One region of the Micromonospora sp. CA-263727 genome, then DNA from elsewhere that is predicted to be linked to it. Evidence: riboswitches for the same ligand, from Rfam matches in the RefSeq annotation. Region 1 holds a riboswitch; the other holds the start of a gene.
The links. Region 1 has a riboswitch for cyclic di-AMP ahead of ACQPYA_RS02935 (coiled-coil domain-containing protein). Riboswitches for the same ligand answer to the same signal wherever they lie in the genome.
Positions count from the first base shown of each region.

Region 2: another riboswitch for cyclic di-AMP. It lies ahead of ACQPYA_RS10190 (C39 family peptidase); the one in region 1 lies ahead of ACQPYA_RS02935 (coiled-coil domain-containing protein).

Region 1 covers NZ_CP192031.1:632,427-637,814, forward strand. The annotation lists gene ACQPYA_RS02925 (helix-turn-helix transcriptional regulator) at 113-448, opposite strand; gene ACQPYA_RS02930 (carbonic anhydrase) at 652-1,347, shown strand; gene ACQPYA_RS02935 (coiled-coil domain-containing protein) at 1,448-2,461, opposite strand; cyclic di-AMP (ydaO/yuaA leader) riboswitch at 2,466-2,597, opposite strand; gene ACQPYA_RS02940 (YibE/F family protein) at 2,764-4,152, opposite strand; gene ACQPYA_RS02945 (metal-sensitive transcriptional regulator) at 4,480-4,776, opposite strand; gene ACQPYA_RS02950 (sigma-70 family RNA polymerase sigma factor) at 4,891-5,388, shown strand, end outside.
Region 2 covers NZ_CP192031.1:2,235,742-2,241,129, forward strand. The annotation lists gene ACQPYA_RS10175 (acyltransferase family protein) at 1-565, shown strand, start outside; gene ACQPYA_RS10180 (hypothetical protein) at 656-1,084, shown strand; gene ACQPYA_RS10185 (hypothetical protein) at 1,295-2,068, shown strand; cyclic di-AMP (ydaO/yuaA leader) riboswitch at 2,369-2,510, shown strand; gene ACQPYA_RS10190 (C39 family peptidase) at 2,736-3,614, shown strand; gene ACQPYA_RS10195 (hypothetical protein) at 3,731-4,744, opposite strand; gene ACQPYA_RS10200 (alpha/beta fold hydrolase) at 4,986-5,388, shown strand, end outside.

The sequences.
Region 1 (5,388 bases):
GTTGCCGCACGGCGACGATGGCACGCGGATCGTGAAGCACGCCACGTCGTCCACTATGGAGGCATCCGCCAGCGCCGCGCCGGGAAACCGGGTGGGGACCGTGACGCCGGGGCTAGCGCTCCGCGGTGCCGCCCACGGGCTCCTTGGTGAAGAGGGCCAGCAGGTCACCTACCTGGCGGTCGGCCTCGGCGGGGTGGCGGAACCGGCCGGCCGGGTTGAGGGTGTACTCGTTGCGCCGGCCGACACGGGTGCGGTGCAGGTAGCCACCCGCCTCCAGGTCGGCGACGATCGCCTGGGCGGCCCGTTCGGTCACGCCCACCTCGCTGGCGACGTCGCGTAGCCGGGCGGTGGGGTTGCGGGCGATGGCGAGCAGCACATGCGCGTGGTTTGTTAGGAACGTCCAGTTCCGGGTGCTTTCCCGCTCGCCTGTGCTCGCCATGCCCGCCATCGTATGACCTGCCCTTCGGGTTCTCCGGGCCGCGCCGTCCAGCGGCGTCCCCGTCCCACTCGTACGCAAGCGTCGAGGGATACATGAAATGCATATCACGCATAGCTTGACGCATCTTGCGTTGCGTGTGACGGTGATGGCAGCCCGCGACCGCCGTCGGCCGGGATGACCAGGCATTCCACCGAGAAGCGAGGTGTGGCCGGATGAGTCGACCCGGACCGATCGGCGCGCAGCCGGGGCCCGACCGCGAGTACCTCACCGCGGATCTACCCGGAGCCCCACAACTCGCCCTCGCCGAGCTGCTGGCCGGCAACCGGAGGTTCGTCACCGACGCGCTCCGGCATCCCAACCAGAACGCCGGGCGGCGGGCCGCCGTGGCGGCGGAGCAGCATCCCTTCGCGGTGATCGTGGGCTGCTCCGACTCCCGGTTGGCTGCCGAGATCATCTTCGATCGAGGGCTGGGCGACCTCTTCGTGGTCCGGACCGCCGGGCACACCGTCGGGCCCGAGGTGCTGGGCAGCGTGGAGTACGCGGTGGCGGTGCTGCGTACGCCGCTGGTGGTGGTGCTCGGGCACGACTCGTGCGGCGCCGTGCAGGCGGCCCGCGACACGGTGGCCACCGGCACCCCGCCGACGGGCCACCTAGGGGCCGTGGTCGACGCGGTGGTGCCAAGCCTGCGGCGGGCGCAGGCCGCAGGGGTGAAGGAACTGGACCGGATCGTGGACATCCACATCGCGCGGACCGTCGAGACGATGTTGGGCTCCTCCGAGACGCTCGCTGCCGAGGTGGCAGCCGGGCGGTGCGCGGTGGTGGGCATGTCGTACCGGCTCGCTGCCGGTGAGGTGCGGGCGGTGGCCGCGGAACCGGCCGGGCTGGCCGACACGGTGCCCGCCGCCTGAGAGACCGTCGGAGACCTCGGCGCGTACGGCGAGGGCCGTCCCACCGGATGGCGGAACGGCCCTCGAACATCTCGCGCTGGCGGACCCAGCGCAGACCGGCTCAGAGCAGTGACACGTGTACGTGGTCGGTGTGGTTCGACGGGCCGCTGTAGGCGCTCCAGCCGGTCGTCGGGAACCAGATCTGCCGGTTCCAGATCACGTAGTAGACGCCCAGCCGGTCGGCGTTGCGGACCAGGAAGGCCGCCAGGTTGTTGCCGTAGATCCGGGTGTCGTTGTTGTGCCAGGGGCTGAAGCCGCTGTTCTGCAACGACCAGTCACAGGCCCGGCCCTTGGGGTGCTCGAACTTGTCGCCCGGCCGGAAGCAGCCCACGAACCGGTTGAAGCCGGCCCGCTTGACCTCCTTGTACATGTGCAAGGTGCGCGGCGTGATGCAGCCCGACGTGGTCGGGTCCTTCTGGCTGCACGACTCGGACTTCCAGCCACCGTCCGCCGCCCGGTTGGGCCCGACCCGGGCGACCGGGGAGGTGGCCGCCACCAGGCCGCCGGTGAGGCCGGTGCCGCCGACCAGCCGGAGCGACTTCTCCGCCTCGCTCTTCTTGCGGGCCATGTCGTTGGTCAGCTTCTGCTGCTCGCGCACCTCGGCGTCGAGCGCCAGCTTGGCTTGCTGGGCGCGGAGCCGGACGGCGTTGACCTCGCTGAGCTTCTTGTCGTTGACCAGGTTCAGCTCGTCCAGCGCGGAGGCGCGGTCGATGAACGAGTCGGGGGCGTTGCTCTGCAGCAGCATGGAGATCGCGCCGACCCGACCCGTCCGGTACGACTGGGTCGCGATCTCCGCGACCTGCGGGGCGAGCGCGTCGAGGTCGGCCTGGGCGCGACGGACCTCGACGGCGAACTCAAGCTGCCGCTTCTTGGACTTCTCCAGCTTGTTCTTGGCCTTGGAGTAGTCCCGGTTGGTCGCCTCGATCAGATCGTTGAGCATCGGCGGGTCGTCGTCGTGCTCCGCCGGCTTGGGGGGTGTTGGCGCGGCCATCGCCGGCAGCGGGCCGGCGAACACGGCGCACGCGGCGAACACGGCCACCACGGGTGTCAACCAGCGGCGTAGGGGTGCCGTCACTGTCTTTCCCTTCCATCGACCGCCGACCGGGTTAGCTGACGGGTTCGGGACGGAAGTGGCCCCTACCGCTGTCGCGGATTCACCCCACGTACCTGGGTTCCCGGCTCGCCTCTGGGCGATTGGGCGGCGGCACCGCAGGCGCCGGTGCGCGCCTTCGGCGGTGACCGGCAGTGAGGTTACCCGACAGGCGATCGGGCGCTCTACGCCCCGAACCTGACTAGATGTGTCATTTCGTAATCGCGTTGAGTGACCAGCGACACCCTGGCCGGCCACATCGGCCGCGGCGGTCACGCTGAGGAGTGTCACCATGTGGTGTCCGTGCTCCTGTCCGGTTCGGGCCACCCCGACGGGGTGGCGGGGGCGGTGTTACGGGTGCGCGGTGTGCTGAGCGCGTGGAGCGCCTCGGCCCGGTCCGTCGCCGGCCGGGAAACCATGGGGGCGGCGGTCGGCCCGGCGCCGTCGGGCCTGCTGCGCGGTCCGCCACCGGCCGCGGCGCCGTCCGGACCCGGGCGTCGGCCGGCGGTGGTCACCAGCACGGCCAGTGCGGTGGTCAGCGGTACGGCGGCGATCAGCCCGAGCGTGGCCACCACGCTGCGGACGATCTCCTGGGCGAGGAACTCGCTGGTCAGGATCTGGCCCACCGCCCGGGAGTCGGCGGTGAGCAGGACCAGCAGGGGCAGCGACGCACCGGCGTACGCCAGGATGATGGTGTTGACCACGGAGGCGATGTGCGCCCGTCCGACCCGGGTGGCCGAGCGGTACAGCTCCCGGCGGGAGAAGTTCGGGTTGGCGTGGCCGAGTTCGGTGACCGCGGCGGCCTGGGTGACCGTGACGTCGTCGAGCACCCCCAGCGACCCGATGATGATGCCGGCCAGCAGCAGGCCGTGCAGGTCGACGTCGGCCCGGAACATGGACAGCGTGGTGGCGTCCTCGCTGCCGAAGCCGGTCAGATGGGTGGCCGCCGTCGCGGCCAGGCCGAGCAGCCCGGTGAGCACCAGGCTGCCGAGCGTGCCCAGCACCGCCACGGACGTCTGCGCGGACACCCCGTGGGTCAGGTACAGCACCACGAACATGATCAACGCCGCGCCGACGATGGCGACCACCAGCGGCGGCTGGCCGGCGGTGATGCCGGGCAGCACGAAGGTGAGCAGGATGGCGAAGCTGGCCGCCAGGCCGGCCAGGGCGGCCAGTCCGCGCAGCCGCCCGAAGGCGACGATGGCGGCGGCGAAGAGCACCGCGAGCCACACCAGCGGCTTGCCGCGCTGGTGCTCGGCGATGTTGTAGGTGCTGATCGACGGATCCGCCGGGTCGATCAGCGGGACCACGATGACGTCGTCACCGACGCTGACCCGGGGCGCGCCGGGTCCGGCCGGGATGGGCGTCTGCACCTCCTGGCCCGAGTCCGGGCCGCCCTGCATCCGTACGGTGACCGTGCCGCACGGCCCCTGCGCCGTCGTCGGGGTGCCCTCCGGGACCAGCGGGTTGGGCGGGCAGGATTCGGTCACCACCTGGGTGACCGTGCCGTGGTAGCGGGGCGCGGCGTCGGTGGCCTCCGGACGTGGCGCGTCCCGGGGCCAGAGCGCCAGGGCGGCCACCAACGTGGCGAGGAAGAGGGGAACCACCGTCACGACGAGGATCCGCCGCACCCCGGGCGGGGTGGGCGGAGCGGAACGGGTGTGGTCGGCGCCCAATTCAGTGTCTCCCAACGATTCCCAAACGGAGTACGTGCCGGCGGGCGAGTCGGTTCAGCGTCGCCGTACGGCCGTCGCGACGGGCGGCATGGGCCGACCGGAAGTGGCGAGATGGCTGCGTACCGTGAGTCGCCGGCCGGCGCTCGACGGCCGCCGGGCAGTGGCGGCGGAGGTTCGTGCCCGGCGGAGGGCGCGGGCCGGGCGGCACGGATTTCGGCAGGCCATCGTCTGCGAATGGTAGCCAGCCCGACCTCGGAACGCAGGTCGTCAGGGTGCGTCGGCGGTTCACGACATCCGTGCGCGGGCGGGCGGCGGCGCGGCCCCGGGTCAGCCGCGCTTCATCAGGCGGCCGACGGCGGCCATCATCTCGGAGGCCATCTCGTCGGCGCGGCCCTCCGCGGCGCCTTCGTGCATGCAGTGCCGGGTGTGCCCGTCGAGCAACCCGAGGGCGACCTTGTCCAGTGCGGCCTGGATGGCGGAGATCTGGGTGAGCACGTCGATGCAGTAGCGATCGTCGTCGACCATCTTCTCGATGCCGCGTACCTGACCCTCGACGCGGCGTAGCCGGGCGAGCAGCTGCTCCTTGCTGGCGGTGTAGCCGCGGATCGGCGCAGGTGTGGTCATGCCACGAGAATAGCCAACCCCCGGGGGGTATGGTCCACCGGCGAACAGCCAAACTCGGCCGACCTGCCGGGAACCAACCGCCGGGCCCGTACGACCAATACGGCGATGACAGCTGTGACCGACGACATAACCGGGTACGCGTTCGCCGCGGGCCGGGGCGACCACGCCGCCGCGGCGGCGTTCGTCCGTGCCACCCAGCAGGACGTCCGACGGTTCCTGGCCCACCTGCCCGGGGTACGGGAGGTCGACGACCTGGTCCAGGAGACGTACCTGCGGGCCTGGCGTGCCCTGCCGTCGTTCGCCGGCCGCTCCACGGCCCGGACCTGGCTGCTCGCCATCGCCCGCCGGGTCGCGGTCGACCAGGTGCGGGCCGCCACGTCCCGTCCGCGCACCGCGAACCTCGCCGACTGGCAGGCCGCCGCCGAGGCGACGCCGGCCGGGGTGCGCGCCGGGGTGGACGAGCAGGTGGTGCTGCACGGCCTGCTGGCGGGGATCGCCCCCGACCGCCGGGAGGCGTTCGTGACCACCCAACTGCTCGGGCTGTCCTACGCCGAGGCCGCGCAGGTCTGTGACGTGCCGGTCGGCACCATCCGGTCCCGGGTGGCCCGGGCC
Region 2 (5,388 bases), 1.6 Mb from region 1:
GGAGCAGAGCCGGTGGTGGTTCACCCAGGTGTTCCCGCTGGTCCGGTCGCTGGAGTTCTGGATGGGCGTGGCCGCCGCGGAGCTCATGCTGCGCGGTCGTTGGCGGGGCCCACGGCTGCCCGTGGCCGGCCTGATCTTCGTGGCGACCTGGGTGGCAGCCTCCCAGTGGATCCGGGCCGAGCTCTGGGCGGCGCTGCTCTCCGTGGCGTACGTCCTGGTCATCGCCGCGGCGGCGGACGCCGACGTGCACGGGCGTCGCTCGCCGCTGCGGTCCCGGCCGATGGTCTGGCTCGGCGAGGTCTCGTTCGCCTTCTACCTGGTGCACGTCTTCGTGATCATGACGATCCTGCGACTCACCGGCGACTGGGGAACGGGGCTGCCCGGTTGGTGGGGCCCGACCGCGGTGATCGGCTTCCTGCTGCTCACCCTCGGCCTGGCCGCGCTGCTGCACCGCTATGTGGAGCAGCCGATGATGCGCGTACTGGCACCACGTCCGGCGGCGTCCGGCGGGTCGTCGCCCGCCGCGCCGGCGTCCAATCAGGACGGCCTGACGAATCGGCGGTGACCTGGGCAGCGGGGTGCCGTCCGGCGGTTGGCCGGACGCGACACGCCCGGCGCCGATGCGGTCCGGCGGCCCCGGCGGTAGCGTGATGGGGTGCTTCCCGTCGCGCCCGCCCGTTCACTGTGGTGGCTCGCGCGCTGGGCGGCGCGGCTGCTGACCGGGTTCGCGGTCGCCGCCGCGTTCACCGTCGGGGCCTGGGCGATGCCCGCCTCGGCAGGGCCCGCCGGGCAGCCCGACACAGCGGCCTCCGGCCGGTTCGACGCGGCCTCCGGCCGACCGGCCGTTACCGTCGCGCCGCAGGCGCACACCGGGTGGCAGCCGGCCGCGCTTTACGCGCCGGTCGATCACCTGGCGCAGGGCGTGACCGCCGGCACCGACCTGGACGTCGCGATCGCGGTGCCCCCCGCGGTGCCCACCCCGCTCCGGCCATCCACCACCGGCGGCCCCGCCGCCCCGGTCGCGTCGGCGTTTCCGGTGCTCGCCCCGGGCGCCGACCCCGCACGCGGCCCGCCCCGCTCCTGATCCCGTCGCCTCTCCGGCGGCGGTGACCGGCCGTCCAGCGCGGTTGTCCTGGTGACCACCACCGTCCGGCCGGACGCCTTGGAGACGGGCCACCGTGACCGGGACCCATCCCTTCCGATGCATCGCCCCACCGCTGTACCCGAACCCCGTGGCGCGGCCACGAGACGGTCCGGGTCCGCACGAGTCGTCGTCACCCGTACCAACCGGCCGATGAGGTACGCCATGGAGAGCGCAGTCGTCTACCAGTTCCTGATCGAGGTGCCACGGGCCGCCGCCATCTGGTCGGTCCTGCTCGTGCTCGCGCTCGGCGTACTCGCCGCCCTGGTCGCCCGGCCCGAGTCGGCCCGGCCGGACGACGGCGAGCCCGCCGACCCGGTCGAGGACCCCGCCGCGACCGCCGCGGCCGACCTGCGTCGCTACGCCGGTGAGGTGGCGGTGGCGGCGGCCGGCGCCGGGCAGAATGCCGCCCGGCGGCGGGACGCGTGGCGGGCCGCCCAGGCCGAGCTCGACCGCGCCTGGGCCGGGTACGACGAGGCGGAGTCCACGGCCCGGAGGCTCTCCGCCGTCGCCGCGCTGCCCGCCCCCCGCACGCCCCACACCCCCGCCGAGTACGCCGCCCGGGAGCGTTGGCTGCACCGGGCCGCGATGGTCGCCCACTGGCGCGGAGACCTGTCGGCCCGTCAGCTCAGCGACGTGCTCGCCCGCCGGGCCGGCTGGGATCCCCGCCGGCACCCGGCCGAGCAGGAGATCCTCCTCGCCCGGGTGGTACGCGACGGCCGCCTGGCCGTCTATCGGGCCGCCGCCGAACGGGAGCGCGCCGCGTGGCGAGCTGCCGAGGTCGCCGCCGACGCGGCCCGCGTCCTCTCCGCCGAGGCGTACGCCGCCGCGGAGCAGCTCCGGCCGAACCGGTTGCCGGCGCTGCGCCGGGTCGCCGTCGGCCGCCCGGCCGCGATCCTGCGCTGGCGACCGGCCCGGGTCGGTTGAGCGCACGCGCCGGGGCTGCCGGGGATTCGGTGAGCCCGGTCACAGGGCCGGGAAAAACGGTCATCTGGTGTAAGTCGGCGGATGCTTGCCGCAATTTCCGGACAATTGTTTACGGCCGGTCCGGTTGTCGCCTCAAGGTGCCCGGATGGCCGCGCATCCCATTGAGCGACGACAGTTCCCGAACGCCCGAAAAAAACTCTTCTGGATCATGTTTAAGCAGCTCACGCCGGGTTGGCAGGGTCATGACCGGCCAGTAGTGTCGGCCCGTCCGGTGCGGTAACCGATCGCAAGAGGCGACGCCGCATCGACCCGCTCAATCGTGATCTCACGAACCGGGGACCCACTGCACCACTGGGGTGAATCCGCGAGCCTCGGCCCGCGGTAGGGCGATCTTCCCGCCCGAATCCGTCAGCTAACCCGGTCGGCGGTGTCGGAAGGAGTGCTTACTTCGTGCAGCACATTTCGATCCCCCCATTGTTCCCCTGCCTCCACGGCACCGCGGTGCCCGCGCTCGCCGGCCCAGTGGTCGCGAGCTGATACCGGCCCACCGCCGCCGCCCGGTAGCCCGGGCGCACCCCGTTGAACGGCCCATCCGCGTACTCGGGTGGTCGTCGGTGACCCTGCCGACTCGACCGCCGGAGCCGGTGCGCCGCTCACCCCGAGCCCCGTGGAGGATTCCGTGAAGCACACCTTCAAGCGTCAGCTCCGTCGGCTGGCCACCGAACGTCCGTACCAGGTCGTCGCCGCGTCGGCGGCGGCACTGGTCGTCGCCTCCGGCGCTGGTGCCCTGCTCGCCAGCACCGAGGACGCCCCGGCCACCGCGCAGACCACGACCGCCGTCGCCGAGCTGCGAAGCGACACCGCAGCGTCCCGCGGGGACGCCCGGGTCGTGGCGGCCCCGTCGACCGCTGCGCCGAGCAGCGCGGCTCCGGCCAGCTCCGCAGCACCGGCCAGCGCCGCCGCCTCGCCGTCGGCGCAGGCCAGCTCGGCCGCGCCGGACCCGGACGTGACCAGTAAGAAGGCGGCGTCGAAGCCGCCGACGTCGAAGGTCCTCGACTACGACTACCAGGCCCAGACGACCGGCTACTACTGCGGCCCGGCCGCGGTGCGCAACGCGCTCAGCGCCGCTGGCATCGATCGTGACCAGGACACCCTGGCCGGCCAGCTCGGCACCACGTACGCCGGCACCAACTCGGCCGAGGACACCACCCGCGTGCTGAACGCCACGGTCAAGGGCAGCCCCTACAAGACCACGATGATCCGTGGTGGCTCCGCCACCTCGGCCCAGATGGACCAGCTCCAGGCCGACGTCGTGGCCGCCCTCAGCGCCGGGCGGGCTGTCGTGGTCAACGTCGCCGGCAGCGCCACCGACACCGACGGCGGCTGGCACTCCTTCCCCGGCGGCCACTACATCGCCGTGGTGGGCTACGACGACGAGGGCCGGCAGGTGAAGATCGCCGACTCGGCCGACCCGTCGTACTACTCGTACTGGATGAGCACCATCGATCTGGCGAACTGGGCGGCCACCCGCGGTTACTCCGCCTGATCGACTCGTCCTGTTCGACGACGGCGGGGCGTCCGGACCTTTCGGTCCGGGCGCCCCGGTCGGTGCGGTGCCCCTGATCGGTGTGCTGGCCCCGATCGGTGTGCTGGCCGGCGTGGTCAGTAGTTGATGAAGCCGTAGAGCGCCATGTGGTTCGACCTGGTGCCGGCCACGGTGTGGTCGATGCTGGACGGCTGCACGTCGCCCCTGATGAAGATGTAATCGATCTTGCTGGAGCCGCTGGTCGCCTTCGACCCGTAGCCGGTCATGCCGGAGCCGCCCAGGGTGTTCGCGGCGATGCCCGTCCGGTTCGCGTCGATGCCGACGATCCGGATCGTCGAGTTGTTCATCAGGCTGGTCGCGTCCGCGCCGATGTGGATGCCCGTGTTGCTGATGCCGGTGGTGCCGTCCCCGGCACAGGCGTTCTGCCGGTTCTGCTCCGGCAGGTGCATGGTGGCGGCGAAGACGCTGGTCCCGGTCGATTTGATGGTGAACCGGGCGGCGATGGCGCTGGTGCGCTTCCACTTGTGGGCGTTGGTGGCGCCGTCGTCGTTGTTCGGCGGCTTGTAGAGCGTGCAGCCGGCGCCGCTGTTGTAGGCCGTGCCCGGCTTCAGCCAGCCCGCGCTCCAGTATTTCGAGATGTCACCCGAGGCGAGGTCCAGCGTACGGCTGTTCCAGATGATGGCGTTGGTCTGCTTCTTCTTCAGGTCGCCGAGGGACTGGTCGCTGCACTTGTGCGTGCTGCCCCACGGCTCCGGGTCGGTCCAGGCCACGATCGCGCGATAGGTGCCGGCCGGGTAGCCGAACTTCGTGCCCAGTTGGTTCGCGTACGCCTCGGCCTGACCGGTGCCGCGCACCTGCTGCACGATCAGCAGGTCGGGGGCGGCCACTCCGGAGGTGCCCTTCTGCCCGTTGTCGTCCACCAGCATCGAGGTGAGCTGGTCCGGCCCGGAGACGCGCGTGCAGGTCCCGTCGGAGTTGTTCACCACCAGGTTCTCGATGTTGTTGTTGTAGACCCGGAGGACCCGATCCGCAGCCGCGGCGGTGCCCGCGCTCTCGTCCACTCTCACGGCGGCGGCGGAGGAGGTCGGCGCGGCAAGCGCGAGCAGCGTTACGGCCACCGTGGCAGTCATCCAGCCCGACCGATTCCTGAGATGCAACGCGTACTCCTGTCGATGGTGGGATGGCGTCCCCGCGCCACCGCTCGGGCACACTGTATATTCATCCTGATCATGGTGAGGCCCTGACGGGACAATCAGGACGGTTGCCGCGAGGCCGACATCCCGGCGGCGGACCGGTCGCCGAAGCGTCGCCCGGTGTCGGGTGCCGGTCGCCGGTATCGCCGCTGCTCTCGGGCGCTGGCAGACTGCGTACATGATCGAAGAATCGCCGGGCCGGGACGGCCGCCCCGTACTACTGCTGCTGCACGGCATGGGCGCGACCGGCGACGTGTGGCTGCCCGGGGCGTCGCTGCTGGAACAGCAGTGGCCCGGCCGGTGGTCGGCACCGGACCTGGCCGGTCACGGCGGCGCGTCCGCGCTGCCGGAATACTCGTTCGCCGGGCTCGCCGGCCGGGTCGCCGGTGGCCTGGGCGCCGGCGACCGGGTCGTGGTGCTGGGGCACTCGCTCGGCGGAGTGGTCGGCCTGGCGCTCGCCGCCGCCAGCCAGGGTGTGCCGGTCGACGCGGTGGTCGGGCTCGGCATCAAGGCGGTGTGGTCCCCGGAGGAGCTGGCCCGCGCCGGTGATCTTGCCACCCGCCCGGTCACCTGGTTCGCCA